Regions from separate parts of the Aminiphilus sp. genome, predicted to be linked through region 2. Evidence: predicted binding sites of a transcription regulator. Region 2 holds the regulator's gene; the other holds the start of a gene.

Region 1 (11,366 bases), on a different contig from region 2:
TGCGGGAACGCCCTCTGTCGAAAGAGGCACTGTTGCCTCTCATGGTCCGTCTTGAAGGGCACCCGGACAATGTGGTTCCCTGCTGCGTCGGCGGCATGGTGGTGAGTTGTTGGGACGGGGAGCGCCTTCGCTATCTTCGGTTGACTTCCATGCCTCCGGACGTGTCGGTGGTGGTGGCGGTTCCGGAGTTTCGAGTGAGCACCAAGGCAGCCCGGGAGGTTCTTCCCGAGGTGGTCTCCCTCAAGGACGCCGTGTTCAACGTGAGTCGTGCGGCTCTCTTTACCGCCGCATGGGCCACCGGGTCCTGGGAACATCTTCTCTGGGCCATGGAGGATAAGCTGCATCAGCAGTTCCGGGCGAAACTCTTTCCGGGGGGCGAGGAGATTCTTTCGGAGATCCGGAAGAGTCCCGAGTGCATGGGAGTGGCCATCAGCGGTTCGGGACCGAGCATGATGGCCTTCGTGAGGGGAAATCCCCAGGGAGTGGCGGGGCGCATGTGCCGCATCTTCTCGGGGAATGGTGTACGGTCCCGGTTCTTTGTCCTCGATGTGGACGAGGCTGGTGCGAAACTGTCCGGAGGTGGCGTGCGTGTCGCGACTGGTGCTTAAGTTCGGGGGATCCTCTGTGGCGGATCCGGGGCGGATGCACGCCGTGGCCGCGAGGATCGAACCTTTCGTCAGGGAGGGCAACGAGGTTGTCGTCGTGGTCTCCGCCCGGGGAAAGACCACGGACGAACTGCTCTCACTCGCCGGAGAGCTTCGGGGGCAGGACAACCGGGAAATGGATCAGCTTCTCGCCACGGGAGAGCAGCAGTCCATCGCACTGCTCGCTCTCGCCCTGCGGGATCGAAAGATTCCCGCCCGTTCCTTCACGGGATTGCAGGCAGGGATCTATGCCGACGGCTATCACATGGAAGGGCGGATCCGCACGGTGCAACCCCATCACCTCGAAAAAGCTCTCGCCGAGGGGGCGGTTCCAGTGGTGGCGGGTTTTCAGGGCATCAATGCCTCGGGGGATATCATCACGCTCGGTCGGGGCGGGTCTGACCTGTCCGCGGTGGCCCTCGCCGCGTCCCTGGAAGCGGACGCCTGCCACATCTACACGGATGTGACCGGCGTCTACAGCGCGGATCCCCGGCTCGTTCCGGAGGCGCGCAAGCTCTCCCGGGTCTCCTACGGTGTGTGTATGGAGATGGCCGTCATGGGGGCCAAGGTGCTCCAGGCGAGGAGTGTGGAGATGGCGGCGCAGTATGACGTTCCCGTCTACGTGGCGTCGTCCTTCGACGAAGAGGAGGGAACATGGGTCATGAGAGAAGATGTGAACGAGCGCCTGGTCGTTCAGGCGGTGACACAGGACGGAAACGTGGCCAAGGTGGCCGTACTGGGAGTGCCGGACGTTCCGGGTATCGCCGCGAAGCTCTTCGGAGCGCTCGGCCAGAATGGCATCGGAGTGGAGATGATCATTCAGAGCGTCATGCGCGGCGACGTGAACGACATTGCTTTTCTTGTCCACAAGGCGTTTCTTGGCGAGGCGATCCGCATTTGCCGGAATGTCGCCCGGGATATCGAGGCCCAGGGCGTGACCTTCGACACGGAGATCGCCCGGATCTCCGTGGTGGGCGCGGGCATCGCCAACCATCCCGAAGTCCCTTCGAAAATGTTCTCCATTCTCGCCGACGTGGGGATCAACATCGACATGATCGCCTCCACTTCCCAGTCCATCACCTGCGTCATTCCCTCCGGACAGGTGGCAACGGCGGTGCGCGCGCTGCATCGTCATTTCGTTGAGGAGGAAGCACCGTGCGCGTCGCCGTCCTAGGAGCCACCGGCCTGGTCGGTCGGGAAATGATCGCGGTTCTGGAGCAGCGTTCTTTCCCCGTGGACGAACTGTTGCCTCTTGCGTCGGAGCGCTCCGCGGGGATCGAGCTTCCCTTTCGCGGGGAGAGTGTTTCCGTGCGGGCGGTGTCGGAGGATGTTTTCGAGGGGGTCGATCTGGCGCTCTTTTCCGCGGGCAGCGATCCTTCCCGGACATGGGCTCCCGTCGCTCGGGACAAGGGCGCCTGGGTGGTGGACAACAGCTCGGCCTGGCGCATGGCTCCCGATGTCTCCCTGGTGGTGCCCGAAGTCAACGCGGGAACGCTCCCGAAAACGCCCGCGGTGATCGCCAATCCGAACTGCGCCACCATCCAGACCGTCGTTGCGCTGAACCCGCTGCACCAGGCGGCGGGGCTTCTCGAATTCGCCGCCGTGACGTTTCAGTCCGTCTCCGGAACGGGACAGGAGGCTCTCCGGGAGCTTGCGGAGGGCAGCTCCCTTGCCCGGTTCGAGAGAGGCGTGCCTCTCGGCGGGGAAGAGCGGGCGCAGATCTATCCCCATCCCATCGCCTTCAACGCCCTGCCCCATATCGGCGGGTTCGACGACGAGGGGATCAGTGAGGAAGAGTGGAAAATGGTTCGGGAATCCCGGAAGATTCTGGGACTTCCCGAGCTTCCGGTGAGTTGTACCACCGTGCGGGTTCCCGTGTTTCGCGGGCATGCCGTGGCCGTGACGGCGGTGTTCCGCGATGCCCTCTCTCCGGATGAGGCCCGGGAGATTCTTCGAAATGCCCCCGGAGTGGTCGTGGAAGATGACCCCGGGAAGAGCGTTTACCCCCTCCCCAGAAGAGCCGCAGGGACGGATCCCGTCTACGTGGGACGCATTCGCCGGGATACGGCGCGAAGCAACGCTCTTGCCCTGTGGGTCGTGTCTGACAATCTCCGTAAGGGCGCGGCCCTCAACGCCGTACAGATCGGCGAGACGTTGCTGGAAAAGGGGCTTTTCCGGCACTGAACCCCTTCTTCGTTCTCTCCCGGCGGATGGAGCAGTCCGTCGGGCGGGCAACTTTCCCGGTGAGGTGCGCCGGGAGTTGACGAAATCTCCCGGAAGGTGCGGGACCTTTCGTCCCGATTCCGTTTTACGGGATCTCCGGAAAGGCTCTTGTGCGAACTGTCGTTTCCAAAGTTCTTCGAAGGAGAGGCGATTCCCGCTGCGACGTTTCTCTCGAAAGCGCCTCCGCACACGGATCCACGGGCAAACGTGCCCGGAAATCTCCGGAGCGAGGGGATGTTTTTCCGTAAGGGCATGGGATGGGGATAGATCTGCGCCCGTTCTTCCCCGAACGTCTCTCTCGAACCGGGTAGCCGTAGAATGGTGGATTTCGGCTGAAGGACTGCGTGGAATTGCCGATTCTCTCTTCCGGCAAGTGCACGAACCGGACCCGATAGGATAGAATAGCTGCGGCGCCGAAGGCGCCGCAGAGCTTTTTCCCGGGAGGAACAGTCATGAAGCGCCGTGTCAGCGCAACTGTCATTACCTTTTTGGGGGCGGGCGTGATCGCTTTTCTTCTCTGCTTTGCCTCCGCGGGATTTGCGGAGAAGGCCGAGGAGGTTCCATCGCAGGGAAAGGTGACGCTCACCGCGGAATCGCTCCGCTATGACCCCGAGTCGCAGCGCATTGTCGCCGAGGGAAACGTGATCATCCGCAGAGGAGCAGGCCGGATCACCGCCGAGCGGGGAGAGGGGCGGAGCGACGGTTCGCTCTTCATTCTCACCGGAAACGTGGCGGCGGCCTTTCCCGAGGAAGAACTCGAACTCGCCTGCACCTACCTCACCTATCGCGCACGGGATGCCTGGCTGCTTGCGTCCGGGGATGTGTCCATCTCCTCCGGGGGAGATCGTCTGAGGGCGGAGATGATCAAATATCGCCTCGGCGATTCCGTGGCCTACGAGGCCAGGGGGGATGTGTCGATCCTCTGGGAGGGGCGTAATTTCGAGGCCGACTCCGCATGGCGCGAGGGCGACGATTTCCGTGCCAGGAATGTGCGGCGCTTCGAGGACCCCAAGGAGCGTGTTTCTCTGGTGGCACCCACGGTGGTGGGGCGTGTCGAGGAGGGGGTGCTCGCGGAGGTGACTGCCGAAGGGGGCATTCTTGTGGAGGTCGCCGGACGGGACGGAAAGCCCGTGCGCATTCGCGGTGCCAAGGGAATCTATTCCATCGTCAAGGGCTCCGTCGTCGTGACGGGAAACGCTTCCGCGGTTCAGGCCGGGCGCACTGTTTCCGCCCAGAGCCTGGTGATGAACCTCGTCACCCGGCGCATCGAAGCCCTCGGAAAACCCCAACTCACCTTTCCCGTGGGGGAGTGAGCATGGGACGGATCTTTTCGGCGGAACGCCTCGTCAAGAGTTACCGTGGGAAGACCGTCGTGTCCTCGGTGAATCTCTCCGTGCAGCAGGGGGAAATCGTCGGTTTGCTCGGTCCGAACGGTGCGGGTAAGACGACGACCTTCTATATGCTCGTCGGACTCATCGCCCCCGATTCTGGAAATGTCTACGTGGACGGAAGGGATGTTACGGAACTGCCCATGTTCGGGCGCGCAAGGCTCGGCGTGGGATATCTTCCCCAAGAGGCGTCGGTGTTTCGCAATCTCTCGGTGGAGGACAATCTGCGCCTTGTCCTTGAGGAGCAGAACCATTCCTCTGGGGACTGGCGCGAGGTGTTGGAGCATCTTCTGCGAGAGTTCGGACTGGAACGGGTCCGTTCCGTGCCGGGATACGCCCTGAGCGGCGGTGAACGGCGGCGTGTGGAGATCGCACGATGTCTCGCCATCATGCCCGAGTTCATTCTCCTTGATGAACCGTTCAGCGGCATCGATCCCATTGCGGTCTACGACATTCAGCAGATCATCCTGGATCTCCGCAAGAAGGGATTCGGCATTCTGCTCACGGACCACAACGTACGGGACACTCTGGCGATCACGGATCGGGCCTGTCTGATCCACCAGGGGCAGATCGTCGTGGAGGGATCTCCCCAGGATGTGGCCGAGAGCGAGGTGGCCAGGAAATTCTACCTGGGAGAACGTTTTTCCTGGTGACGGCCAAGGATGGCGTTTCGATTGAGGACTTCTGCGACCTCCTGTCCGTGCATTCCTCTTTGGAAAGCTCTGAATAAAAACCTTTCGCTTTCGGAACCTCTGAAAAATGCTGCGCCGATCTCTGAAAAACGCGATGTGATCGAGATTGAGGAAGGGCGATTTCTACTTGATCAGAACTTCCTTTCCCTTGACTCGAGTCGCATCAGGCTCTGCGAGGCTCCTTGCGGGGCCAGCGTAGCCTTCTTCAGAGGTTTCTTTGGAAAAACGGGTCATTGCAGGAAATTCGCCTGGAGGTGACTGGGGCGGAACGGTGGGTGCCTTCGTCGCAACGGAACGAACTGGATCGAGGACGCGGTCTGCTGTCGAGTCGGATTTCTCCCCGATGGCGCTACGGAATGAAAGCGCGGGATCTTTTTTCCAGCAGGGGAATGCTCTCGAGTTCTTCGTTTTCGAGGAGAGCGAGAAGAACTGTTTTTGCTTCCGCCACCTCCGGAGAAAGCTCGAGCGAATGCTCTCTGAGGGCCGGTTCTACGGCGATGACGACCATGTCCATCTCCCGGGAGAATTCCTCCAGCAAGGAGGAAAGCGGAATGCCGTGGCTGCTCCAGGAGGTGCCTTCGCAGGATGCAAGCGGAAGGCGCCGTATGGCCCCGGGGGCAAGGCCCATGAGGGCCGCATCGACGATGATGAGCCGGGACGGTCTCGTCCTCCGGAGGTGTGCCAGGTGATTTTCCGGAGTGGTCTCACAGAGGCGTATCTCCATTCCTTCGGGAGATGCCTCCAGGAGCGCCTCGGCAATGCGGACTCCAACGCCGTCATCCCCGCGGAGGGGATTTCCGACGCCCCAGAGAACACTCGTTGTTTTTTTCACATTCATGACGGTTGTCAGTCCCTTCGGTGTTCCATTCCTCGCCGGTTCTTCTCGGGGAGTCGTTTCTGAAACACGCTCCGTCAAGGAGGATACCCTATGGACGGTTCCTCACGCAATGCCCGCATGGTACGCCATGCCTTCACGATGATGCTCGGTACCTTCGCCAGCCGAATCCTCGGATTGATCCGCGAGGTGCTCATGGCGGGCTGTTTCGGTGCGACGAGGCAGCTCGATGCGTTCTACGTGGCCTACACGCTGGCGAATCTCTCCCGCCAGCTCCTCGCGGAGGGAGCACTCTCCGCCTCGTTCGTTCCCGTCTTCTCTCAGGTGCTTGCCAGGGACGGAAAGGAGCGGGCGGTGCGCCTCGCCCGCCAGGCCATGACGGTGCTTTTGCTTCTTGGAGTTGCCGTGGTGCTTGGAGGCATCGTCGCCGCACCGCTTCTGGTCCGTTTCATGGCTCCAGGGTTCGCTCCGGAGATCCGGCTTCTCGCCGAATCCCTCACCCGATCGCTTTTTCCGTTCCTTCTTTTCGTCTCTCTGGGGGCTCTCGCCATGGGTGTCCTGAACAGTCTGGATTCCTTTTTCGTCCCCGCCGTGGCACCGGCGCTGAGCAACGTGACCTTCATCGCCGTGGTTCTTCTTTTCGTTCCTGCCTTCGGTATCAGAGGTCTCGTTGCGGCGGTTCTCCTCGGCGGCCTGGCCCAGTTGCTCCTGCAGTGGGGATGGAGCTGGAAGCTGGGGGTGCCGCTTTTTCCCGAGCGGCCGAACCGCAAGGATCCGGAACTCCGGCGCATGCTCGTGCTCTTTCTTCCCTACGCGGTGGGGCTTTCCCTCAATCAGGTGAATCCTTTGGTGAGTCGCATGCTCGGTTCTTTTCTGGAGGGTGGGGTCATTTCCGTTCTGAACTACGCGGACCGGGTACTCCAGCTTCCTCTGGGGCTCTTCGTGGTGGCCCTCTCCCAGGCGGTACTCCCTCTTCTCTCCCGCATCGCTCCGGGAGAGAACGAAGAGTTCATGGAATTCTATCGGGATGCGCTTCGCTTCGCTCTTTTCGTGGTTTTTCCCGTGGTGCTCGGGACGGTGGCGTGCAGCCGGGAGATCGTACACGTGCTCTTCTTTCGGGGTGCTTTCGACGTGTGGGCCTGGAATGCCACGTCAGGGGTTTTGTCCATGTACGCGTTGGGCCTTCCCGGAATGGCCTGTACCACGGTGACCATGAGGGCTCTCTATGCACGGAGCAGACCCAGGGATGCACTGTTCGTCACAGTGTCGAGCGTGACCGTGAACCTGGGCGCGAGCATACTGCTCATGTCTCTTCTTTCGTATCGAGGCATTGCCCTGGCTGCATCAATGGCCTTTACGGTCTCCGCACTCGTCGGGTACGTCCGGGTTCGGCGTTTCGGCGGGGAGGTGCGCGAGGGTAGAGACCGGCTCTTTTCGCCGGAATGGGGAAAGCCTGTGGGAATCGCCCTGGCGTTCACGACGGCGATGATCCTGCTCTGGAAATTCCTGCTGCCCTATCCTTCCGCGGCATCCCTTGCGCTGCGACTGCTCTGGCTTGGAGGTGTCGCCTGCATGGGTGGAGCGGTTTATGCTTTGACGACGCGTCGATTGAAGTGTCGGGAATGGGAATGGGTACGGAGCGCGTTGCGCCGTCGGAGGTAGCGGAAGAGAGGCATCCCGGGAGAGTCGGTCGTAGCGCCGGAAATGCTGCTGTAGAGTGAAACCAGAGGCGGAGCGTGTGCGGGGGACCGTCCCGACGAGATCGTCTTTTCCGGGAAAGGGAGGAGGCAGGGGGCGGTCCGTCCGCCGGGCACCTTTTCAGCGAGAAGAACCGATGCATATGTTCATCCTCTCCGAACGGCGGGAAGACTTGCGTTCGTTGTCCTCCGGGAGGATCATTGTCTGCGCCGGGAGGAACGTGTTCCTCCGCAGGCGCTCTCTGTGCCACAGAGAAGGGAGGAATTTCGCCGTGAAGAACGTGTTCCGTATCTTGAGCATCTGTCTTGCGGTGTGCGTGGTCCTTGTTGCGGGGACAGAACGCGTCGCTCGCGCTTTGTCCGTGGAGGAACTTGTGGAAGAGCGATCCGCCAACGTCTGGGTGGAGGGGCAGGATCTGGGGGGTATGATCGTCGGTGCTCGGGGGCAGATGACCTTCGTCTATGTGGACAATGTGCTCAGCCGCGCCTCCGGGGGCGAATCGGAAGCGCCGGACTGGCTCAAATGGCATGTGCAACATTTTCTCAGCAATGCCGCAAAAGGGAAAATCCTCTTCATTTGCCGTTATCGGGCGCTTATTCCCTGGACCTTCGAACCCGAACAGATTTTTGTTGGAACCTACGCGGTGCAGTGGAAGGACATCCTTACGAGAAAAGACTTCTTTCCCCACGGTGAGATTCCCTCCGATACGGTGGGCGTGTTCGCGTTCGTCGTTCCTCCGGGAGAGATCGCTCCGGGGAAAGAGATCCGTCTCGGCTACGGAGAGTACGCGACGAAGCTGCGCATTCCTGGGAGGTGAAGAGCGTGCACGTGTATCGGTGTGCTTCCTGCGGGGAGCGGTTTTCCTGTGAGACCTTCGCGAACAAGTGTCCCCGCTGTCGGGGAAAGAGTCTCATCCACGAGCAGGGGGAGCCCCGTCGAAAGAAGGCGGGCTGTACCGGAAGCTGCAGCAGCTGCGGTGGCGGCTGCGGTTGCGGAGGGCATTGAAGGTGGAGTTCCCTTTTCTGACACTCGGCATCGAAACGAGCTGCGACGACACGGCGGTGTGTGTTCTCGAAAACCAGCGCACCGTTCTCGCCCAGGGAATCTCGAGCCAGATAGCGGAGCACGCGCCCTTCGGAGGGGTCGTTCCCGAAGTCGCCTCCCGGTGTCACCAGGAGATATTGCTTCCCTTGCTGCAGAGGATCCTGGAGGAGGCGGGAGTCCGCAATCCCGCAAGGCAGCTCTCGCTCGTTGCGGTCACTGCAGGACCTGGTCTCGTGGGGTCTCTTCTCGTGGGGGTGATGAGTGCCAAGGCGCTTGCCCAGGCCTGGGAAGTTCCTCTCGTGGGGGTCAATCACCTGGAGGGACATCTCTTCGCCAACGTAGCCACCCATCCGTCTCTGGAGCCTCCCTTTCTCTCCCTCATCGTCTCGGGGGGACACACGGAGATCGTTTTCGTGCGCTCCTTCGGTGAATATGAGCTTTTGGGCGAGACGAAGGACGACGCCGTGGGGGAGGCCTACGACAAAGTGGCCAAGCTGCTCGGGCTCGGCTATCCCGGCGGCCCGGTGGTGGACCGGCTCGCCCGGGAGGGCGATCCCGATGCCTTTCCGCTTCCCGTGCCTCTTGAACATTCCGACGAGATCGGTTTCAGTTTCAGCGGTCTCAAGACGGCGGTCCTCTGGGTGCTGCGCAGGCTTGAAAGAGAAGGGAAACCCATTCCCGCGGCTCATGTGTGCGCGTCCTTTCAGAAGGCCGCCGTCGCTTCGCTCGTCGGAAAGATCCGCCTCGCCGTTCTGCGGTCGGGGGTGCGCCGCGTCGCCGTCTCGGGGGGGGTTGCGGCAAACAGTGCATTGCGGAGCGCGCTGGGTGCGCTGCCCGGCGTGGAGATTTTTCTCCCCCCCCTCTCTCTCTGTACGGACAATGCGGTGATGATCGCCGCAGCGGGATACAACATCTACCGACGAGGGTTCTTTTCCGACCTCTCCCTCTCGCCGGATCCGGCGCTTCCCCTCACCCGCTGAGCCTTGCCACGTGAAATTCGCACGTTCGCGTGCGCCCGTTTCTTCCTTGGCCGAGGCCGTTCTGCCTGAAATTCGGGACAAAACGGCCTCGGCGGCTTTGCTGTCGCGAGAGACCACAAAGGCTCAGAATGAAAATGGTCGAAAAAACGACGTAAAAAGCGAAAAAAGAGGATAGAAAGCCTTTTTCTGTGGAAATATGGATCTCACTGCGCTTGAGATCTTGTCTGAAGCTCAGTAAGATCATTCATGGTCAAATTAGCACTCGTTCGAAATGAGTGCTAACACGGAAACAAAATTTGAGGAGGGATTGTGAATGAAGCTCAAACCCCTTGCGGACCGTATCGTTGTGAAGGTCCTCTCCCAGGAGGAAAAGACCAAGGGCGGCATCGTTCTTCCGGACACGGCGAAAGAGAAGCCCCAGGAGGGCGAAGTGAAGGCCGTCGGGACCGGAAAGGTTCTCGAAAACGGACAGAAGCTTCCCCTTGAGGTCAAGGTGGGAGATCGCATCATCTTCAGCAAGTACTCCGGAACGGAAGTCAAGATCGACGGCGAGGAGTTCCTCATCCTCAGCGAGCGGGACGTCCTGGCCATCGTCGGCTAGAGGTGTTCTTCTCCCGCAGGGAGTTCTTTCCGGCACAGTGAAACGTAGACATACCCAATTCCTCCAGGAGGTGCACAACCAATGGCAGCGAAGATTATTGCATATGGCGAAGACGCCCGTCGGGCGCTCATGCGGGGCATCAACCACGTGGCCGACACCGTCGGTGGAACGCTCGGGCCCAAGGGACGCAATGTGGTTCTCGAGAAGAAGTTCGGCTCTCCCACCATCACCAACGACGGCGTGACCATCGCCAAGGAGATCGAACTTGAGGATCCCTTCGAGAATATGGGAGCGCAGCTCCTCAAGGAAGTCGCCTCCAAGACGAACGATGTCGCCGGAGACGGAACCACCACCGCCACAGTCCTCGCTCGGGCGATGATCCGCGAGGGCATGAAGAATGTCGTGGCCGGGGCCAACGGGATCCTGATGCGCCGCGGTATCGAGAAGGCTGTGGATGTCGTGGTGGACGAGCTGAAGAGCCTCGCTCTGGACGTGAAGGACAAGGCGAAGATCGCTCAGGTCGCCGCCATCTCCGCAAATGACAAGGGCGTGGGCGAGCTCATCGCCGAGGCCATGCAGAAGGTCGGCGAGGACGGGGTCATCACCGTCGAGGACAGCCAGACCGTGGGAACCACCCTTGAGATGGTGGAAGGGCTTCAGTTCGACAAGGGCTACATCAGCCCCTACATGGTCACCGATCCCGAGCGGATGGAGTGTGCACTGGACGACGCCTACATCCTCATCAACGACGGCAAGATCAGCAACGTGAAGGACATGCTTCCCGTTCTCGAGAAGGCCGTGCAGGCGGGTAAGCCCCTCATGATCATCGCCGAGGACATCGAGGGTGAGGCTTTGGCCACCCTTGTGGTGAACAAGCTTCGGGGCATTCTCCAGGTCGTGGCCGTGAAGGCTCCCGGTTTCGGCGAGCGCCGCAAGGCCATGCTCCAGGACATCGCCATCGTCACCGGCGGTCAGGTCGTCAGCGAGGAAATCGGCATCAAGCTCGAGAACGCCGATCTCTCCATGCTGGGTCGCGCCAAGAAGATCCGGGTTTCCAAGGAAGAGACCACCATCGTCGAGGGCGCGGGGAACTCCGAGGAGATCCGCAAGCGGGCCGCCCAGATCAAGCGGGAGCTTGAGGACAGCACCTCCGAGTATGACAAGGAGAAGCTTCAGGAGCGCCTCGCCAAGCTCGTGGGCGGCGTGGCGGTCATCCAGGTGGGTGCCGCCACCGAGACCGAGCAGAAGGAACTGAAGCACC
Region 2 (20,197 bases):
GCTCTCTGTCCGGGCAGGTGCGAAGGAGCGCCTACAGATTGGGCATGACCGTGCCGACGAAGACCTGCTTGCCGCCCTCGATTTTCTTGATGCCCACGGGCTTCTCCGCATCGTGCGTGGCATTCATGGTGGTGCTTCCCGTCACGCCGGGGAAGTCCTTCGTCTCGGCGAGAGCTTTCGTGACCGCCTCGGGGTCGACGGAGCCGGCGCGCTTCATGGCGTCGATGACGAGCATGTAGGAATCATACCCGAGAGCGCTGTTCGCGTTAGAATCCTTGTCGGGATACTTCGCCTTCCAGGCCTCGGTAAACTGGGCCTGAAGCTCGCTCATCTCCGGCATGGAGGGATCGTAGGGGAACGTAGTGAAGGCAAAACCTTCGATGGCCTCTCCGCCGATCTTCACCATCTCGGGATTGTCCATGGCGTCACCGCCCATGATCATGAACTTGGCTCCCAGTTCCTTCGCCTGCTTGATGATGATGGCCCCCTCGGCAAAGTAGGAGGGAATGAAGAGCACGTCAGGATTCTTGCTGATGATCTCCGTGAGTTGAGCCGTGAAATCCTGGTCTCCGGACTGGTAGTTCAGGGTGGCGATGATTTCGCCGCCGAGCTTCTTGAACTGATCCTCGAAGAACTTCCCGAGGCCCACGCAGTAGTCGGAAGCAACGTCCAGGAGCATGGCGGCCTTCCGCGCGCCGTTGTCGAAGACGTACTGGGCAGCGGCGGCACCCTGGAAGGGGTCGATGAAGCAGGCCCGGAAGTAGTACTTCTTGCCCTGAGTCACGAGAGGATTCGTGCAGGAGGTTCCCATGACGGGGATACCCGCCTTCTCGGAGATTTCGCCGCCCGCCATGGCGAGGGAGGAGCCGTAGGTACCGATGACGGCGTGGACCTTTTCCTTCTCGATGAGACGCTGCATCGCGTTGGCCGCTTCCACCTTGTCGGACTTGTTGTCGATGACGATGAGCTCGACCTTCTTTCCGAGCACCTCGGGAACGGCCTCGTGAGCCATTTTCACGCCGTCGAGTTCGAGCTGGCCGCCGAAAGCCATCTGCCCCGTCAGGGGAAGATAGACGCCGATGCGGATCACATCCTCGCTCGCAAATGCCGTTCCAGCCAGAATGCACACGAGCAACACACCAAGAATCAATCTGCCGTACTTCATGAACGCACCCCTCCTCATTCGTTTTGGCCGTCGCCGACCCTTTCCCTGGATTATACGCCATGCGTTCCGTCCTGTGAACGGGAATTACACGCACGAGATTCGACAACTCCGACGGTCACCCACTGATGCTGACGCCGGGAAGGGCTTTCTGAAGACACTCCGGAGACGGCTCCGGAAAGAGCGCAAGGTTCGCGTCAAGGATTTTCGTACGCCGGAAACGCTGCACGATCCAGCGCGGATCATCCTCCAGCTGGTTTCGAACCCCGACCAGATCCTCCAGCGAAAGAAGCGCCGGAACGAAGGTCGTCCGAAACACCACGTCGAGGGCAGATCGCCGCAACAGCTCCCAGGATCGGATCACGGCCCCCTCGTCAACGGAGACACCGCACACGCGGGAATACTTTCCCCAGGGGGCTTTCACGTCCATGGCGACTCCCGCGAGAAGCCCCTCCGCGAGAAGCTCCTCCAGAAGCTCCGGGTTCGATCCGTTCGTATCGAGGCGAACGGGAAGTCCCGTGGCAACCCGCAGTTCCCGGAGAAAGCCTGGAAGTTCGGACTGCATCGTGGGCTCCCCGCCGGAAAGGACGACGCCGTCGAGAAAGGCGCGTCGCTCGGAAAGGCGGGCGAAGACATCCTCCGCAGGAAGCGGCTTCGCCTTTTCCAGCACGAGATCAGGATTGTGGCAATAGGGACAGCGGAACGGACACCCCAGTGTGAAGAGGACGGCCGTCACCCGCCCTTTCCAGTCGAGGAACGAGGCGGGGAGATATCCTCCGATCCGCACGGACCTTTACGCCCCCACGGGGGTCCGGCGACGATCCCGCAGTTCCGCCCGTTTTCCCGCATTCCACGAGGACGTGCGGGTAAAATAGCCGGTGATCCGGGTGATGCCGTCCACGGAAGAAGAACCGCAGGAAGAACAGCACTCCTTCAACCCCCGGACCACTCTCCCGCAGTCGTTACAGACCGTGAACTCCGGACTGAAGGCGAGCTGCGCGCTTTCGGTCCCGTCGAAGGTCTTTCGAACGAAGGAGGCCAATGCCCCGGGATCGGGGCGGTGTTCTCCCATCCAGACGTGGGTGATGGCTCCCGCGTTGATCATGGGGTGAAACCGTCCTTCCTCCAGAACACGAGTGATGGGATCCATCGGGAGTTCGTAGGGAAAATGGGTACTGTTGGTGTAGTACACATCCCCTTTCGCCGGATTTCCCCGTACCGTTCCTGCGGCAAGCTCCGCGAAATCCCGCAGGTCGAGGCGAGCCATGCGGTGGGCGGTACTTTCCGCTGGGGTCTGCTCCAGGACGATCTTCAGTCCGTATCTTTCGGCAAGCTGGTCGCACTTGAGCTGCATGTAGCGGACCACCGCCAGGCCGAGTTCCATGGCCTCGGGAGTCTCGTGAAGCTCCTTGCCCGTGAGAAAACGCACCATCTCGTTCACGCCCAGGATTCCCACGAGGAAAGCGCTCTTGCGCAAGCGCAGGTAGGATTCCCCATCATGGCCGACGCAGAGAACCGCCAGAGGCCCCTTTGCGCCGAGGGCGAGAATCTCCTCGACAAAACGACGCTTCTGGAGGTGTGCCTTGCCCGCGAGCTCCATCACCTCGTCCAGAAGACCGAAGAGGAGCTTCGCGTCTCCGCCGCTCCGATAGGCAAGACGGGGAAGGTTGATCGTCACGTTCTGCATGGCGCAGAAACGCATTTTCCACGGGGTAGCCGCCTCGGCGAGGTCCTCGGAAGTGAGTTCGAAACTGAGACGGCAACACTCGCTCAGTTTCGCCACGCCCCCCCGGTCGAAGACGAAGTAGGTGTTTCCCTTCTCCGCCGCAACGAGACAGGCCAGGTGGAGCATTTCCTCCCATCCGGGCTCCCGGAAGAAAGCATCGGTGATGTGAAAGAGGGGTTTGGGGAAGAAGAAGGGCTGCCCCCGGCTGTCTCCCTCCAGATAGACCGAAAAGAGCGCACGAAGAAAGCGCTTGGAAAGATCCGCGTACTCCCCGTAGGTCTTTCCCGTTGGAATTCCTCCGGGACCGATGGCGGGAACGTTCCGGAAATGCTCAGGAATTTCGTAGTAGAGGTTGATGTCGGTGAAGGCGACCTGTCCTCCCCGCCCCCCCGCAAGCTGATTGAACTCGAAGATCAGCATCTGAGCCAACTGCTTCATTTTCGCGTCGTCGCACTCCTCCAGATACGGAGCGAAGAAGACATTCACCGCGTCCCAACCGATGGCCCCGGCAAAGTTGTTCTGCAGCACCGACGTCATCTTGAGGAGATGGGCGAGCAGGACCTCGGGATGTTTCGCTGGACCGGAGACGCTCGTGATGGAGGGGAGGTCCAGTCCGTATTTCGCCACGTAGGCGAGGCTCTGACCGGAGCAATAGGGTCTGTTCACCATACCCAGGTCGTGGAGATGTATGTCCCCGGCGAGATGCGCCGCCGCCACGTCGGACGAAAAGACTTTGGACAGCGCGTACTCCTTGAGAACCATTTCGGCGATGGTGAGGTTGATGGACTCGGGATTGTGGGTCGTATTGCTGTTCTCTTTGTTGGGGGAGAGCATCATGGTCTCCAGGTCGTAGAGAGGAAGGCCGATGCGGCTGTGGTCCCGCAGCTTCGCCCCGAGTCCGCGCTGGAACAGCTTGACGTTCACCATCTCCCGAATGACCGTGGTGGTGACGCGATCACGCCCCCACCGCTGGAGGTCCTCCTCCACTTCGAGGGCGATCTCTCCCGCCAATCCAGGCTCGACTCCGGCCTCCACCACGAGAGCCTGCTGTATGCGCCCGGCGTTCCAGGGGGACCGCTCCTCCTGAGCCAGAGCATCCACCATGAGCGCAAGGTCGGTGGCCTCCGAAAAAAGGGGCATCTGTCTCCGCTTCGGCGTCTCCGCCTCAAGTACTTTTTCCAAGGGGCTCACGATCACATCATCCCTTCTCGTCGAGTTTTTTCACAAAATCGGCAAAGGCCGAGACATCGGCAAACTCCCGGTAGACCGAGGCAAACCGGACATAGGCCACCTTGTCCAGGCGGCGCAGCTCCTCCATGGCAAGCTCTCCCACGAGAGTACTCGGAATCTCCCCCTGCCCGCGATTTTTCATCGCACGTTCGATACGCGCCGCGACATCCTGAAGTCCCTCCAGGGAAACGGGGCGCTTTTCACAGGCCTTGACAAGCCCTCTCAAAAGTTTCTGGCGGTCGAACGCCTCCCGCCGCCCGTCCTTCTTGACCACGAGAAAAAGGCGGGATTCCTCCACGCGTTCATAGGTGGTGAAACGATTTCCGCAGAAGGGGCATTCCCTTCTGCGCCGAATGACCCGCCCCTCCTCGGTGGTGCGGGTCTCGATGACACGCGTCTCCGAAGCGTCGCAACGCACACAATGCATGCGCACACCTCCATATAGCGTCGTTGATGGAAATTATACATTACATGTGGTGTTTTGCGAAGCTGCAAAGATGAGCCGTTCTTCCCTGTGGCGGGACGACATTCCGGGTCTTGGGACTCAACATGAGAGGGAAGCGGGGGAAAAGAAACGAGGACGGATTCGCGCTCCGTCCTCGTTCATTCGTCGTACGAAGGTGTCATGGAAAAACACGGGGGAAACTGCCCCGAAAACGTTACGCCTTGGGGCTCTTGCGCGTCGCCGCAGCGCGTTTGCGCTTCTTGATCTCGCTCGGCTTCTCATAATGTTCATGCTTACGGGCTTCACGAAGGACTCCGACTTTCTGCACCTCGCGTTTGAAGCGCCTCAGTGCGTCATCAATGGATTCGTTTTCCCGACGAACAACATGTGCTGCCATTCCCGTTCCCCCCCTTCTCCACCGCCACCAACACTCAACCCGGAGGCCAGGAAAAACGACGCCCCGATAAAAGATGAACGTGAAGGTGGGGAATGGTCTGGCACGCCTCTTCGCCGCAATTGACGACGAGACGGTACCCCCTTTCCTCGATTCCGACCGCCCGTGCCGTCTCCACAACGGCAAGCATGAGATGCCCCCACGTTTCGGGATCGTCACACTGTGCAGCGGAAGGAACGTGTTGTCTGGGAACAACGAGAACATGCCCGGGAGCGACAGGATTGATGTCCCGAAAGGAAACGGTCCACTCGTCCTGGCGAATCACCTGCGCCGCAACCGCTCCTCGACAGATGTCGCAGAAGAGGCACATCTCGTCCATTTCTTTTCCCCTCTCCTTCTGTAGCCTGTCCATTCTAACGGCAGAAAGCCCGCTCGACAAGAGCTTTTGCCCAGACCCGAACGGACGATGAGGGATGTTCTCTGAGCAGGCGCCGAAGTGCTGTCAGCACGAGAGGTGAGAGGGGGCGTTCCGCACCGCTTCCGTTCTCTCCGGAACGCTTGAGGAGACGCAGAAGTGGCACGAGCACCTGTTCTTCGGAACGTCGGAGAAGCCTGAGCGTCAAGCCTTCATCGAGACAGGCGGCTTCCCGGGACCACACGGCGAGAGCCTCTCCCACAACCATGGAAGAGGCGTGCGACAGAAAAGCGCACAGGAATTCATTCCGCTCCGGCAGAACGTGCAGCCACTTGAGTGTATAAAGAGCCTGGTTCTCTCCGAGAGAACGCGCCCTGGTCGACAAGACCGAAGCAAAACGCCTTCCCGGAGGCGATTCGGGAGGAATGACGTCGAGCAGGCGTCGCAGCTCTTCATCCGCAAGAGTCGTGTCTGCGAGAAGCGTCTCGAAGGCTTCGCAGACTGCCTTCGTCGCGATTTCCGGAAGAAGTGCATCCACCGCAAGAGCCCGGACAAGAGGATGACGGCTCCGAAGCCGTTCCAAATGGAGCGCGAGAACTGCGCCATCCTCCTCCTCGTGCCTGGCGGCGTAAAACTCGCGCATCCGTTCCTCCGCCTCGGCGATGATTCCTGAGATCCGTTGTTCCCGCTGTTTCTCCCGGAGTTCCTCCCGCCGAAGTCGCTCCTGTTCTTCCGCGACTCGTTCCTCGGCTCGCTTTTTTCTGCTCTTCCGCCAGCTCTCCCAGGACGCCGCAGCTTTGGCCCAAAAAGAGGGATTTCCCGAATGGCTCTGGGAGGACGGCCTTCCCTGGCCCGCTCCGTAGGTTCCCCCGGATCGCCGCCCTCCGCCTCGGGGGGCAGCTGCTCCGTCGCGGGAGGCAATCTGCGTCTTCAAGGTCATGTAGGCGGAGGTGATCTCCTGAAAGCGACGGGCACTTTGAGGCCCCGCAACATCGGGATGACAGGAACGGGCAAGATGTCGGAAAGCGGACTTCACTTCATCCCAGGAAGCATCCGGACGGAGCCCGAGCTTACGAAAACTCGCGTGCAGTTCCATTCCGGAGTTCATTCGTGCACCACCTTTTCCAGATCCTCAACCATATGTCGCAGAATGAGCAGGGCCTCTTCAGAAACAGATCCCTCGTCTTTGAGAATCTGTACCTTTCCAAGAAGCACGGAGATCCGCCCCTGCTGTTCGGGGGAAAGCGCCAGGGAAAGGCGTGCCAGGCGCCTTTCCAACGCGGGCAGGTCCTCCCGGCGACGCGCATCCGCCGCCGCTCCTCCTCCGGTGATGTCGAGCACCTCCGAGGTAATGACCCTCCCGCCCCGGCGACAGACCTCCACCCGGAGAACACCTCCGGAGTCGACCAGAAAATGCACTTCCACCTCCGCGCCCTTGACGTCCGCGTCGACGTGCACGCTTCCGAGAAATCTCCGGGATCCTCCGCGCCGCTCCGTCTGTACCACCGAAACTGTGAATCCTCCCGATCCGAGGGTGGCGAACCTCCTCGATGCAGACGCCGGGAGAGGCATTCCCTGCTCAAGGAGAACCACCACGCTCCCGTCCGCCACTTCGACGCCGAGGTTGCCCGAGAGCACGTCGATGAGAAGACGTTCGCCGCTCTGATAGGCACACAGAGCGGCGCCGATGGCCACGGCTTCGTCGGGACACATGCGGAGATGATCCGGTTCGGCGACACCGGCGGAAAGAGCACGACGTAAAAGCGGAATCCGGCTGCTTCCTCCCACGAGAAGCAGTTTTTCCGGAGCATGACGCCGCCAAAGCTTGCGAACGAGCCCCACCACTTCCGCGATAGGGGGCTGCATGAGCGCTTCGAGCTGCTCCCGATCCACTTCCCGGGAGACAGGCTCTCCGGGGAAAAGCCCTCCCGGAGGATACCAAACGGCACGCAACGCATCGGAAAGGGTGATTTTCATCTGCTCCGCCTCGGCGAGAAGGACCGCCCAGCGGGGATCCTCCCGGTCTGGTTTTTCCCCGGAGACGGAACTCCAGAGCCATTCGGCGAGGAGCACGTCGAGATCGGCACCACCGAGATCACCCCGACCGATGGAATCGATGACCTGCCACACCTGTCCCTCCCGCTCCACAACGGTGACATCCACCGTACCCGCACCGAAATCGAGCACGAGAAATCGTCCCTCACCTCCGACAGCGAGAGCTGCGGCGGTGGGTTCGTTGACGATCTTTACCTCGGAGAATCCGGAGGTTTTGGCGACGCGCATCATGGCCGCCCTCTCGGGAAAGCTGAAATGCGCCGGAACGGCAAGAACGCAGGACGTGACGTACTCGCAGAGAAACGCCTCAGCATCCTCCCGGAGAAGCGTGAGAAGAGGCGCCAGGAGTTCTTCCGCGCCGTACTCCTTGCGTCCGAGGCGAACCCGCCAGGCGGGGTCCCCCACGTGGCGTTTCACGTTCCACCACGCTTTCCGGGGCTCCCGGAGCGCGATCCTCGCGGCATCCTCGCCGGCAATCCAGCCCTGCGAGTCCGTCCGGGCCACGTAGGAGGGCGTACGGACATTACCCCACCTGTTCGGGACGAGCACGGGCGCATTCGGTCTTTCGGGGCGCGCCACCGCCGAAAGCGCGTATCGGGTTCCAAGGTCAATGCCCAGAATCGGCGAACCCATGAGCTCTCGCCTCCTCATTCGCCCCGTCTTGAAGAAAAAACACATTCCAGAACATCATTGTGAAGCAAATCCGCACGGATGGCAATCTCCGAGCCGGGAAGCACTCCGGAAGGGCACGAGGCGGCAAGAAAGTGTTCCGTCAGGCCCGAGGCACGGAGACCGTCGTCCTCCTCCACGAGAACCCGGACATTCCTGCCTACCCATTTCGCCATAATACGCCGCAGGAGATCCTTTCCCAACGCGAGTGTCTCCTCGCACCGCTCCCTCAGGATTCCCGGGGACACTCTGCCGGGAAAGCGAGCCGCTGCGGTCCCTTCCCGGGGGGAAAAGGGAAACACATGCAGGCGGCCAAAGCGCATCTCCTCAAGAAAGCGCAGGGTTCTGCGAAACGCACCTTCGTCCTCTCCGGGAAATCCCACGAGAACATCCGTGCTGATGTGCACATCCTCTCCGAGGATACGACGGATTCTCTCGATGATTCGGGCGAAATCCTCCGGCGCATATCCTCTCGCCATGCGCTGCAGCACCTCTTTATCCCCACTCTGAAGGGGTATGTGCAGATGAGGACAGAACGCGGAAATGTCCGCGAGCATCCGAAGCAATTCTTCGCTCGCGGAGAAGGGCTCCAGGGAGCCGAAACGAATCCTCGAAATCCCCGGAACCCGGGAGAGTTTGCGTACCAGGGTTCCCAATGCGAATGGATCGGCGGCACCTCCGGAAGCACCATATCGTCCGAGATGCACACCAGTGAGAACAACCTCACGGCATCCCGCTTCCGCAACACTCGTGACCTCGCTCACGATGTCCGCTTCAGGGCGGCTCACCGGCTTGCCTCTTACAAAGGGGACGATGCAGTAGCTGCAGAAGTGATCGCATCCGTCCTGAATCTTGACGAATGCCCTGGTGTGCGCGGTGAGAGCGGGGAGAAAGAGGGCATCCCAGGACTCGTCGGTACGAAGATCGTCCACGAGAATCCGTGATGACGCGAACGCCGCGACATCCTTTCCTCCACGTCGCCGGGCAATCTCCTCTTCTACCAGGTCCGGAATGAGGTGCTTACGTCGGTTCCCCACAAGGAGATTCACCCCGAGCGCCTCCGCCCCTTCCGCGTCGCCCACGCGCTGGGCCAGACAGCCGCAGAGAACGAGACACGCTCCGGGATTCTCCCGGCGGAGACGCCGGAGAAGCTGCTTCACCTTTCTGTCCGCCTCGGCGGTGACCGTGCAGGAGACCACGATCGCTGCATCCAGCGGAGCTTTTTCGACCAACAACCATCCCCGGGCGAGGAACGCCGCGGCGAGGGCCTCTCCCTCGTACTGGTTGGTGCGGCAGCCGCGGGAACGCACCAGAATCCTCGGCCGTTCAGAGAGACAGGGCATCATCGGTTCGGTACAGCCCCTCTCTCGTCAGGGAAAACCAGGAACATCCCACGGTCACCGCCGTAGGCGCACGCAGAATTCTCGGGCCGAGCGAAACGGGCACAAAACCCAATTCCCTGAAACGCTCCTTCTCTCGCGGGGAGAAATCGCCCTCGGGGCCCACCGCAAAGGCGACGTCAGCACCGCATCGGACACTTCCCAGAGGGCGGGCGCCTCCGTCGAGAATCGCCGCGTAACATTCGGAAGGAAGCGTGACCGGGTCGATCTCCTCGACATCCAAAGGGGGGAAGAGGTGGGGCGGTGACGACGCGCCGCACTGTTTGGTAGCCTCAAGAAGGATTCGCTGCCACCGCTCCATCCGTCGTGGTGTGGAAAGTATTGCGCCCTTGGGAACACTCCGTTCGCACCGAAGAGGCAGGATCTGTGCCACGCCCACTTCGACGGCGTTTCGCAGAAGGGCGTTCCAGGCATCCTCCTTGAGGATTCCAGCAAGGAGGAGAAGATGGAGCGAGGTCTCCGGAGAGGGGATCCGCTCGCATTCGACACCCTCCCATTGCTCCTGGTTCTTCTCAAGGGAAAGAATCACCCGCCATCCCGGCAGCAATCCCTCCACCCTGTCACCGACGACACACCGGCGAACCCGAACAAGATGGTGTACTTCGTCGGCATCGAGAATCCACCGCCCCTCAGGCGTTCGCAGACTCGTTTCGAGTCGAAGGCGCGGCAACGACACCCCACCAGTCTCCTTTCTCAAGTTCCTGCAGGGGAACGAGTCCGGCCCGTCCGAGCGCGGCGAGGAACTGTTCCCGTTCCCGCACTACAAGACCGGAAAACAGGGCGACCCCCTTTTCTCCCAGAAGAGAACGCACGGACGGGAGCATCTCCAGAAGCGGTTCGAGCACGATGTTCGCCAGCAGGCAATCCACGGGAGAGGTAAATCCACGCAGCAGATCTCCCGTCTCCACCCGGACCTTTCCGGCAGGAAGATCGTTGAGGCGGCAATTCTCCTCGATCTCCGGAATCACCGCAGGATCGAGATCTCTGGCCGTCACGTCCGTCGCGCCGAGTTTGACCGCTGCAATGGAGAGGATGCCCGATCCGGAGCCGATATCCACGGCGGTCATGCCGGGAAATGCGTGGGACTCCAAAAGTTCCAGCATGATCTGAGTACTCTCGTGATAGCCGGTTCCGAAAGCGCTTCCGGGATAGATATACAGAGGAATCCGCCCCACCGGCTCTTTACCGCGGTGCCACGGGGCGAGAACGACGAGACGGCGTCCCACGTCGAGAGGGGGGAAGGCGTCCTTCCATGCGGTGTGCCACTGTCGATTTTCGATTTTTCCCATATCTGCGATGGAAATGTTCGGCCACGGTTCGAGGGCCTCGCCCAAGCGCCCGAGCCAGAATCCCAGATCGTGGGAATTCCGGAAATAAGCCCGGAGTCGAATCCTCTCCGCTCCCTGCTGCTGTTCCGCGCCGATGCTGCCGGAGAGTTCCGCCAGAGAGGCGAGAACGTCCTCATCCCCGTCTTTGCCCTCGAGGATCACGTACCACCAGAAACCGTCTCCGCCCGTCATCGACATGACATCAACCTCCACAAACCGCAAGAGGGAGGCCAAGCCTCCCTCTTGCCTCTTTTTTCAAGTGTACCACAATTTCAACGGTACGCCACCGGGGTGTTGTTTACCTATCCGAAAAAGGATTTCAGCTTGTCCAGAAAACTTTCATTTTCTTTGACAGAAACATCCATTTCCTGGGCAAGAGCCTGGAGGAGTGTTCTCTGGCGCTCCGTCAAATCCCGGGGCACCTCCACCGAGAGGTGAACGACAAGATCACCTCGTCCTTTGCCGCGAAGCCGCGGCATTCCCTTTCCGCGAAGCCGGAAGGTCTCTCCGGGCTGACTCCCCGACGGAACGTCGAGCAATTCTTCCCCATCAAGAGTCTCGATGGGAATTTCACACCCCAGGGCGGCCTGGGGAAACAGGACGGAAACCCGGGTGTGCAGCCTGTCCCCGTCGCGTTCGAAACGGGGATGCTCCCGCACACGCATCAGAAGGTAAAGGTCCCCGGGAGGTCCACCGTTGACTCCCGCCTCTCCCTCTCCGGTAATGCGAAGTCGGAGCCCCGTGTCCGCCCCTGGCGGAATGCGCACGTCCAGCCGGTGGGACTGTCGGAGCATGCCGTTACCGTTACAGGATTTACACGGTGAGGAAATGATTTTTCCCCTTCCCGCACACCGGGCGCAGGGCGTTACGGACGAAAACTGCCCGAAGGGAGTTCTCTGGACATGCTCCACCTGGCCCCGCCCTCCACAGGCGGGACACGCCTCGGGAGAAGTTCCCGGCTCCGCACCAGTCCCTCCGCACCGTTTGCACCCCTCCCACCGGGGAATCGAGACCTCTCTGACCGCACCGGAAAAGGCTTCCTCCAGCGTGCATTCCAATTCCATCTCCAGATCGGAACCCCTCCGGGGAGCGGTGGAGGAGCGGCCCCGCCGCCCTCCGCCGCCGAAGAAGCTGTCGAAGATATCCCCGAAGATGTCGCCAAAGGGACTCGCTCCGTCGAAGGGACTTCCACCCTGGGGAATGTCGCCCACAAAACCGAACTGATCGTACTGAGCCCGTTTCTGGGGGTCGCTCAGGATCTCATAGGCCTCGTTGATTTCCTTGAACCGCTCCTCCGCCTCCCGATTTCCAGGGTTCGCATCGGGGTGAAACTTGCGGACGAGCTTACGGTAGGCCTTCTTGATGTCCTCGGTACTCGCCTCCCGGGGCACGTCCAATATCTTGTAGTAATCCTTAGTCTGTCCAGGCCCCGGCATTTTCCGTCACTCCCTACGCCTCGCCCTTGTCCGAGAACTCCGCGTCCACCGTATCCCCCTGAGACTCGGCGGCACCCTGTTCCGGCGCCGCCTTCGCCGCGTCGCCCTGAGAGGTTTCCTGGGCATACAGCCGCTGCACCAGAGGGTGCACCTCCGCAGTGAGCGCACTCAGGGCTTTCCGGATCGCCTCGGGGTCGCTCTCCGAGGAGGCACGTTTGAGCGCCTCCAAGCCCGTCTGAATCTTGCCCTTCTCCTCGGGCGTCACTTTGTCGCCGAGGTCGCGGAGGAGTTTCTCCGTGTTGTACACGGTGCTGTCCGCTTCGTTTCTGGCTTCGGCAAGTTCCTTCTTTTTCTTGTCCGCATCCTCGTTGCTCTCGGCCTCGTTCTTCATCCGCTCGATCTCCGCCTCGGAGAGCCTGGAGGATTGGATGGTGATGTGCTGGCTCTTACTCGTGGCCTTATCCTTGGCGGTCACATTGAGGATGCCGTTCACGTCGATGTTGAAGGTCACCTCGATCTGGGGAATGCCCCTGGGCGCGGCGGGAATGCCGTCGAGGAAAAAGCGACCGAGGCTCACGTTGTCCGCGGCCATGGCGCGTTCGCCCTGCAGGACATGCACTTCCACCTGAGTCTGGTTGTCCCCGGCGGTGGTGAAGATCTGACTTTTGGAGGCAGGAATGGCCGTGTTCCTGTCGATGATTTTCGTAAAAACTCCACCCAGTGTCTCAAGCCCCAGCGAAAGGGGTGTCACATCCACGAGAACGATGTCCTTGTGCTCCCCCGCCAAAATCGCCGCCTGAATCGCGGCGCCCACGGCAACACATTCGTCGGGGTTGATTCCCTTCGTGGGGTCCTTGCCGAGGAGTTCTCGAATCTTCTTCTGCACCATGGGCATGCGCGTGGCCCCCCCCACGAGGAGCACCTTGTCGATCTCCTGCGCGGTGAGCCCCGCATCGGAGAGTGCTCTGCGGGTAGGCTCCACAACTCGCTCCAGAAGACCCGCGGTCATCTCCTCGAAACGAGCCCGGGTGAGCGTGAGTTCCAGGTGCTTTGGACCGTTCTGATCCGCCGTGATGAAGGGAAGAGAGACCGAGGTCTCGGGCATGGAGGACAGTTCCACCTTCGCTTTTTCGGCAGCCTCCCGAAGGCGCTGCATGGCCATCTTGTCCTTGCGGAGATCGATGCCGTCGCTTTTGCGGAACTCCTCCACCATCCAGTCCACGATCTTCATGTCCCAGTCGTCGCCGCCGAGGAGATTGTCCCCCGATGTGGCGAGGACTTCGAAGACGCCCTCTCCCACGTCGAGAACGGACACGTCGAAGGTACCGCCGCCGAGATCGAAAACCAGGAGTTTGTGCTCCCCCTCTTTGTTGGCACCGTAGGCAAGGGCTGCCGCCGTGGGCTCATTGATGATGCGGAGCACTTCGAGCCCGGCGATGGCACCGGCGTCCTTCGTCGCCTGGCGCTGCGCGTCCGTGAAATAGGCGGGAACGGTGATGACCGCCTTCGTGACGGGTTCGCCCAGATACTCCTCGGCGTCGCGCTTCATCTTCTGGAGAATCATGGAGGAGATCTCCTGCGGCGTGTAGTGCTTGTCATCGATGCGCACCTTGTGATCGGTACCCATTTTCCGCTTAATGGAGATCACCGTGCGCTCGGGGTTGACGATGGCCTGCCGCTTGGCAAGCTGTCCGACAAGCCGTTCCCCTTCTTTCGTGAACGCCACAACGGAAGGAGTGGTACGCATGCCCTCCGCATTGGCGATCACCGTGATGGCATCGCCTTCCTTAACTGCAATACAGCTGTTCGTGGTTCCCAGGTCTATTCCTACAACCTTTGCCATTTCGGATCACCTCGTCGTCCTTTGAAATGAACTTCCAAGAGAACGCAGCCGTTCCGGGCCGGCGTTCCCGTCTTTCTCGTTTTGCTCATGCACCCTCCGGAGCGGATTCCGCCTGGAGGCGCCCCACCCGGACCTGCGCAGCCCGCAGGACTTTTCCGCCGAGAATATACCCCATCTGGAGTTCCTGTACGATCTGTCCATCCATCGCAGGATCCTGCACGGGGACGAGCGCGACGGCTTCGTGCACGGCCGGGTCGAATGCACCGTCGCAGGGGATGGAGCTCACTCCCAATTCCTGGAGAGCGCCGAAAAACTGCTTCCGCACCATGGAAACACCTTTCAAAAGAGGGTCATCCGCCTGAGCGGCGGCAATCGCCCTGTCAAGATTGTCGAGCACCGGGACGAGAAGCAGGACCGCACGCTCCCCTGCAAGTTCCCGAAGGCGCGCCGCGTCACGTTCCACCCGTTGCCGAAAATTGTGGAAATCAGCGCGGAGCCGTGCACTTTCCTCGTTTTTCTCGGCAAGTTCCTTTTCCATCTCCTCCAGGACACTCTTTCGCGATTCCGCAAGGGCCTCCGCCTCATCGAGACGTCGCCGTAACACCTCCGCTTCTTCCTGCAGCCCAGCCACGCAGGCCGCCAATTCCGCCCTGGTGGGACCTCCGCCCCGCCTTCCGTGGACATCCGTTCCTTCTCTGGGCTTCCCTTCCCCCCGCTCCTCCCCGGGAGAACGACATTCCCGCAAAAGAGCCTCGTCGCGCATTTTCGCGTCAGTGAACATGCCGTTGTTCCTCCTCACTTCCATCGTCCTCGCGCAGTCCTTCGAGAACCGTTTCGAGCACGGCGATGGAGCTTTCGTAATTCATCCGCACCGGACCGATGAGACCGAGGATTGCCTTCCGCCCCCCCGCGTTTGCCGTGGCGAGAACCACCGAACAGTCGTGCATGCGCTCCTCAGGATTCTCCTCGCCGATGGTGACCGTAAGCGTTCCGTTCAGCGTGCAGTTATCCACAAGTTCCACGAGGGCCGACTCTTCTTCGAGAAGAGAAAATACCGCATGGAGTCGTCCCAGATCCTTGAAATCAGGCATTGCGAGCAAATGGTGAGCGCCTCCGCGGTAGAAACGAAAGGGTTGAACCGAGAGAAGCCCGTCCATCTCGGAAATGGCAGCGCGGCAGTTTCCTTCTTTTTCCCGAAGTTCGCTCATCACATACTGAAGAAGGTCGTTCCTGGCCTCGTTCCATGTCCGTCCCACCATGACCGCATTGATTCTCCGCGAAAGCGTTTCGAGTTCCTCCTGCCGAACTTCGCAAGGAAAGGCAATCATCTTGTGGTGCACGAGTCCTCCCTCGACGACGACGATGGCAAGTGCATGCGTACTGTCCATGCGCAAGAAATCCACACGGAGCAGACGAATCTCCTGAAAAGGCGCGAGGGTGGCGACGCTCACATATTGCGTCACTCTGGTCAGGAGTTGGGAAATGTATGCGAGAGCGCCCTCCACGTCGCGTCGTTGCTCCCGGAGGTCCGAGATCCACCGCTCCGCCTCGGGATGTGGTGCACGACGACGCTGAAGGATGGTGTCCACATACAGCCTGTAGGCTCTGGATGTGGGGATTCTTCCCGCCGACGTATGGGGTTGGACCAGATAACCCAGCTCCTCGAGATCGGACATTTCATTTCTGATCGTCGCCGCGCTCCGTCCCGTGAGATACTTTTTCGAAAGCGTTCGGGAACCGACAGGCTCTCCCGTCTGGATATAATCGTAGACGACAGCGAGGACAACCTCCAGTTGGCGTTCGGACAACATTTCCCCACCCCCCTTTCCATTGAACTGCTAGCACTCATTGGCGACGAGTGCCAATTCTCCATCGTCATCCGCACCGTAGCGTACCAACGCAACTCGGGATTGTCAAGACTGGTCAAACACTCTTGCAGAAAAACACACCGTTTCACATACTCTTTCGTGCCTCTCGATGAGCGAAGCCCTCCGTACTCACCCTTGTGGCGCCCCTCCGCCGGATCCCGTGATAGAATGCAGGAAACACTCGGAAGGATCCGCTCGCCGAGCGACAACGGATCGACCGGCAAAAAGGCGAATCATCCACGTATCCGTCATAATTCCACCAGGTTCGGGAGGCTGAACGCTCGTGAAAGAACAGAAAGGGCACACGACAATTATTCTGATCCGCCACGGAGAATGTGCCGGAAACCGGGAGGGGCTCTTCCGGGGAAGAAGGGATTTCCCTCTGAACGAAACGGGGCAGGCGCAGGCAAAAGCGCTTGCCCGGGAGATGATGTCCTTCGCTCCAAAGTACGTCTACACCAGCCCACTCTCTCGAGCGACGGAAACCGCCGAAGCCGTGGCTCACTCCTGCGGGGCTCTCGTGGACGTGCGGGAGGGGTTCAATAACATGGCTCTCGGACCGTGGGAGGGTGCCCCCAAGGAAACCATCCGCGAGAACTTTCCTGTCGAATGGGAATTGTGGCTGACAAACCCCGAACGCCTTCGTATCACCGGCGCGGAACGTCTTGCGGACGTCCAGAGGAGAGCCTTTTCCAACCTGGAACACCTGGTGCACCTGCACAAGGAAGACACCATCGCCGTCGTCACCCACAGGGCGGTCCTTAAACCACTTCTCGCCGCAGCGCTTGGAATCGCCGAGCCTTATTTCTGGAGGATTCATACGGATACCGCCTCGTACAGCATCCTCACCCACGACCCTCAGCGGGGATATTGCTGCACCCTGCTCAACCAAACCAGACATCTCGCGGAGTACATCTCCGAATGGGTGTGAGCGCGAACGCGTCATTGATGCATCCAAAGCCACCCGTCCCCCGTAAAAGCCCCGTTTCCGGCCCGATCGACCCTGTTCCGCGGTCCCTGGCGTTTTGGGTCGATGCTTCACGCTTGACCTTGCTCAGCGCACCGACTAAGATGAACCGGGCGCGCCGCTGCCCCTCATCTTTCGACAGAAATCCTGTCGCCCGGGAGTTTTGGCCATGATCCGTAGGACAGTAGTTTCGCGCTTCCGGCGCCGTTTTGTGCCGTGTTAGAGTGGGTCGTGTTTTTGGAAGCGACTGCGGGTAACCGTCTCGGCTCGCTGAGAAGCGCTCGAGATCTCCTGGTGGCCTCGGGTTTTGATATTCAAAAGACGAGCGGTGTCTACGAGGTAGACATCTCTGAAACACCCCGCCTTTTGGCGTTGGGTGTATGTCTTCTCGTAACCGCCCCGGAGGACGCAGAAGCGCGTTTTTCCGCTCTCGACCGGGCAGTCCGCAGTTTGCCCTGCGCCCCGAAATGTTCCGTTTTGGCCTCGTCGGACAGAGAAGGATTCTTGATCCATTTCGCCTCTGGAAAGGACTCTTTCCCACGTATCCCCTTCCTTGAGGTCCTTCCCGAATGGTTTCCGACAGCGGACGTTCCGGAACGAAGTCCCGGAAATCCCCCCGAACCGGAAGACTCCGTTTTCATCTCATTTCTCTGACGGCGACAAAAGCCTGCGATCCTTCAGGGGGTATGTCATGCAGCAGTGTATCCGTCGTTTCACCACGGCACTTCTCGTTTTTCTCGGGACATTCCTCTTCGCGTTTCCCGCATATGCCGCGGGAAGCACGACACGAGTTCTCTCAATTCCGGAGTATCCCTTCAGGATCGTCTTCACCGAGAAGGACGGACGCATTGTAAAAGCCTTTTTCCGAGCACCGGGCTACCTCAGGAGTCTTCCTGAGGTGGAAGGACTTCGTTATTCCGCCCAACATCTGACCGTGTGGCACGCAGATCTGGACTGGAGACGGGATGTCTTGTGGCGTTTGAGCTTTGTCGATCCGGAACACCAGGAGAAAGGACAGTTCCTGTGGTTCGGCGCGCTTTCCGGCGCCTCTCAATTCTGGCTCGTCGCGAGCCCCGCAGGAACAAGCCTGTGGGACAGCATTCCATTGAAAATCACGGCACCACTGGGAACGTCCCTCTACGTCTCTCCCTCCATTCCGGCCTATCAGGCCGCCGGCGAAGGCACGGAAGGCACATCCCTCTCCTTCATCTACACGATCTCACTTACCGAGAACGGCCCCTGTTTCGTCAACGTACCCGATGTGTACCAGCAACTCCTTCCCGTGACAACCCTCGTCGCATCTCATGAGACCGACAAAGGCAAACGGAAGGCCTATTCGCTTCTACTCCAGGATTTCGAGGCACTGGCAAAGAGCGAACAAGTCTCTTTGGAAAGCATCATGAACCTCTCCTGGAAGCAGCTTCTCACCGGACGATGGAATCCTTGAATCACACCTGCCCCTGCCCGATCCTGCAACGGGTAGGGGCACCCTGCTTCCATGTCGGTTGCGTTTGAACCGACAATCCAGGCCGTAAAAGACAAGAACTCACGCGTTTCGCTCGTTGCGTCTCCGACTCGGACGTCCGTTCTCCCGGGAAGTGCGTTTCGATGTTTCCGAGCCGCGGGAAACGTTTCTTTTCGATTCACCCGCCGCCATGCGCCCCCGATCCTGACGCCGCTCCCCACTTTCGGAAGGTCTCGGTCCGCTTTTTCGGATACCCCCTGACTCGAAACGACTGTGCTCTCCCGGGGCACGCTTCTCATTCTTCCGGGAAACCCCCTCCTCGTTCCGTCTCGTCCCTCTCGGTTTAAATTTAGAAGGACCACGGTTTTCTTTTCGCTCCGACAGACCGTTTCCCGAGTCGGCATGAGGCGCACGCGAAGAAACACCCTTCCGCGGGGGCCTCTCCGCACCGCTTCGCTCTTTTGCAAAGCCCTCGCTCTCGCGGGTCTGCTTTCCGAATCGGGACGAAGGCCTTTCTTCCCGTGCCTCTTTTTCAACGGAAGACGTTCCTCCGGATCGCCCGCCCGGACGATTCCGCTGGGAGAACCGACCGGACATCCCCGACCTTTCCCGCTCCGCCTTTCCGAATTTGCCCGATTCACCGCGGAAACGTCCCTCACTCGCATGTCTTTCGCCTTTTCCGGACGTCTCTTCCGTACTCCGCCGCCTCCCCTGCGATGTTTCAACGGAACCCTGCACTTCCCGCCATCCCGGGCGCCGATCTCCCACGCCATCAAGGGGAACACGGAGAGCACCACCGTACCGTTTCACGGGTGGAACCTCGCGGGAAGTCCCTGCCGGAGGCGGAGTGCTTTCCCGGCTTCGCAGCTGGCCACATGCACCGCGGACGTCTCCTCCGCGTTCACGGCGCAGTTCCGCATTGACTCCCCAAGCGCGCAGGTGATCCCTGAAACGCTCCGCCCGCTCGCGAGGAGGGCGTTCGAAATTGCCCGCTCCGGCATTGTAGGGAATGAGGTTCACATAGGCCTTGAGATCACCGATCCACGCCGCCAGCTCCTCCGCGTGGGAGGGAGAATCGTTCACGTCCCGGAGCAACATGTATTCGAGAGTGATGCGATCCCCTAAAACTCGTTGATAACGGAGCAATGCCTTTCGCAGCGATGCAAGGGGATACTTCCGGTTCAGCGGCATCAGGCGGGAACGAAGGGAATCGTTCGCCGCATGGAGAGACACGGAGAGTCCGACTCCGAGCGATTCCGCCGCAAGGGCGTCGATACCCGGAACAACACCGGCGGTGGAAATGGTGATGTGCCGCTGCCCCAGTCCTCGCATATGAGGGTCCCGGAGCATGCGAACACTTCGAAATACCTGCTCTGCGTTGAGAAGCGGCTCACCCATGCCCATGTACACCACGTTTTGAATCGGCCCTTTCTGGTGTGCCTCGATGGCAAGAAACTGGGCGAGCATTTCTCCTGCGGAAAGGTTCCGCACGAATCCTCCCTGGCCGGTAACACAAAAGGTACAGGCCAAAGGACATCCCACCTGGGAGGAAAGGCAGGCCGTAGTGTGTTGAGGATGCCGAAGAAAGACCGACTCGATCCGCTCTCCATCCTCAAGCTGCCACAGATATTTCAGGGTCCCGTCAAGAGGGGACATCTCCGCTTTTTCCAGCGCGGGCATGGTGAAACGAACGAGGGCATTCAGCTTTCCCCGCAATTCTTTCGAGAGATTCGTCATTCCCTCAAAGGTGAACACACGCTTTTTGTAGATCCAGTCGCAAATTTGCCCCGCCCG

What was found. Region 2 encodes HrcA, which represses chaperone genes, less so after heat shock. Its sites were predicted from a motif close to TTAGCACTCNNTNNNANNGAGTGCTAA; they were not measured.
Region 1: groES (co-chaperone GroES) is a predicted target of HrcA. The motif match lies at 9,760-9,786, and genes of this name have one in related genera.

Annotation. Positions count from the first base shown of each region.
Region 1 is NZ_JARKPW010000058.1:611-11,976, reverse strand. Features, by position in the region: gene thrB (homoserine kinase) at 1-608, shown strand, start outside; gene Q1K49_RS03875 (aspartate kinase) at 589-1,818, shown strand; gene Q1K49_RS03870 (aspartate-semialdehyde dehydrogenase) at 1,800-2,828, shown strand; gene Q1K49_RS03865 (hypothetical protein) at 3,320-4,180, shown strand; gene lptB (LPS export ABC transporter ATP-binding protein) at 4,183-4,908, shown strand; gene Q1K49_RS03855 (hydrogenase maturation protease) at 5,297-5,785, opposite strand; gene murJ (murein biosynthesis integral membrane protein MurJ) at 5,876-7,444, shown strand; gene Q1K49_RS03845 (hypothetical protein) at 7,752-8,297, shown strand; gene tsaD (tRNA (adenosine(37)-N6)-threonylcarbamoyltransferase complex transferase subunit TsaD) at 8,488-9,504, shown strand; gene groES (co-chaperone GroES) at 9,818-10,105, shown strand; gene groL (chaperonin GroEL) at 10,187-11,366, shown strand, end outside.
Region 2 is NZ_JARKPW010000171.1:17,989-38,185, reverse strand. Features, by position in the region: gene Q1K49_RS10695 (ABC transporter substrate-binding protein) at 32-1,165, opposite strand; gene Q1K49_RS10690 (anaerobic ribonucleoside-triphosphate reductase activating protein) at 1,281-1,949, opposite strand; gene nrdD (anaerobic ribonucleoside-triphosphate reductase) at 1,956-4,028, opposite strand; gene nrdR (transcriptional regulator NrdR) at 4,087-4,545, opposite strand; gene rpsU (30S ribosomal protein S21) at 4,778-4,960, opposite strand; gene Q1K49_RS10670 (histidine triad nucleotide-binding protein) at 4,995-5,336, opposite strand; gene Q1K49_RS10665 (DnaJ domain-containing protein) at 5,371-6,480, opposite strand; gene Q1K49_RS10660 (Hsp70 family protein) at 6,477-8,060, opposite strand; gene mtaB (tRNA (N(6)-L-threonylcarbamoyladenosine(37)-C(2))-methylthiotransferase MtaB) at 8,075-9,406, opposite strand; gene Q1K49_RS10650 (RsmE family RNA methyltransferase) at 9,423-10,172, opposite strand; gene Q1K49_RS10645 (50S ribosomal protein L11 methyltransferase) at 10,126-11,022, opposite strand; gene dnaJ (molecular chaperone DnaJ) at 11,127-12,260, opposite strand; gene dnaK (molecular chaperone DnaK) at 12,274-14,103, opposite strand; gene Q1K49_RS10630 (nucleotide exchange factor GrpE) at 14,189-14,884, opposite strand; gene hrcA (heat-inducible transcriptional repressor HrcA) at 14,874-15,914, opposite strand; gene Q1K49_RS10620 (histidine phosphatase family protein) at 16,255-16,902, shown strand; gene Q1K49_RS10615 (hypothetical protein) at 17,630-18,385, shown strand; gene rlmN (23S rRNA (adenine(2503)-C(2))-methyltransferase RlmN) at 18,485-20,197, opposite strand, start outside.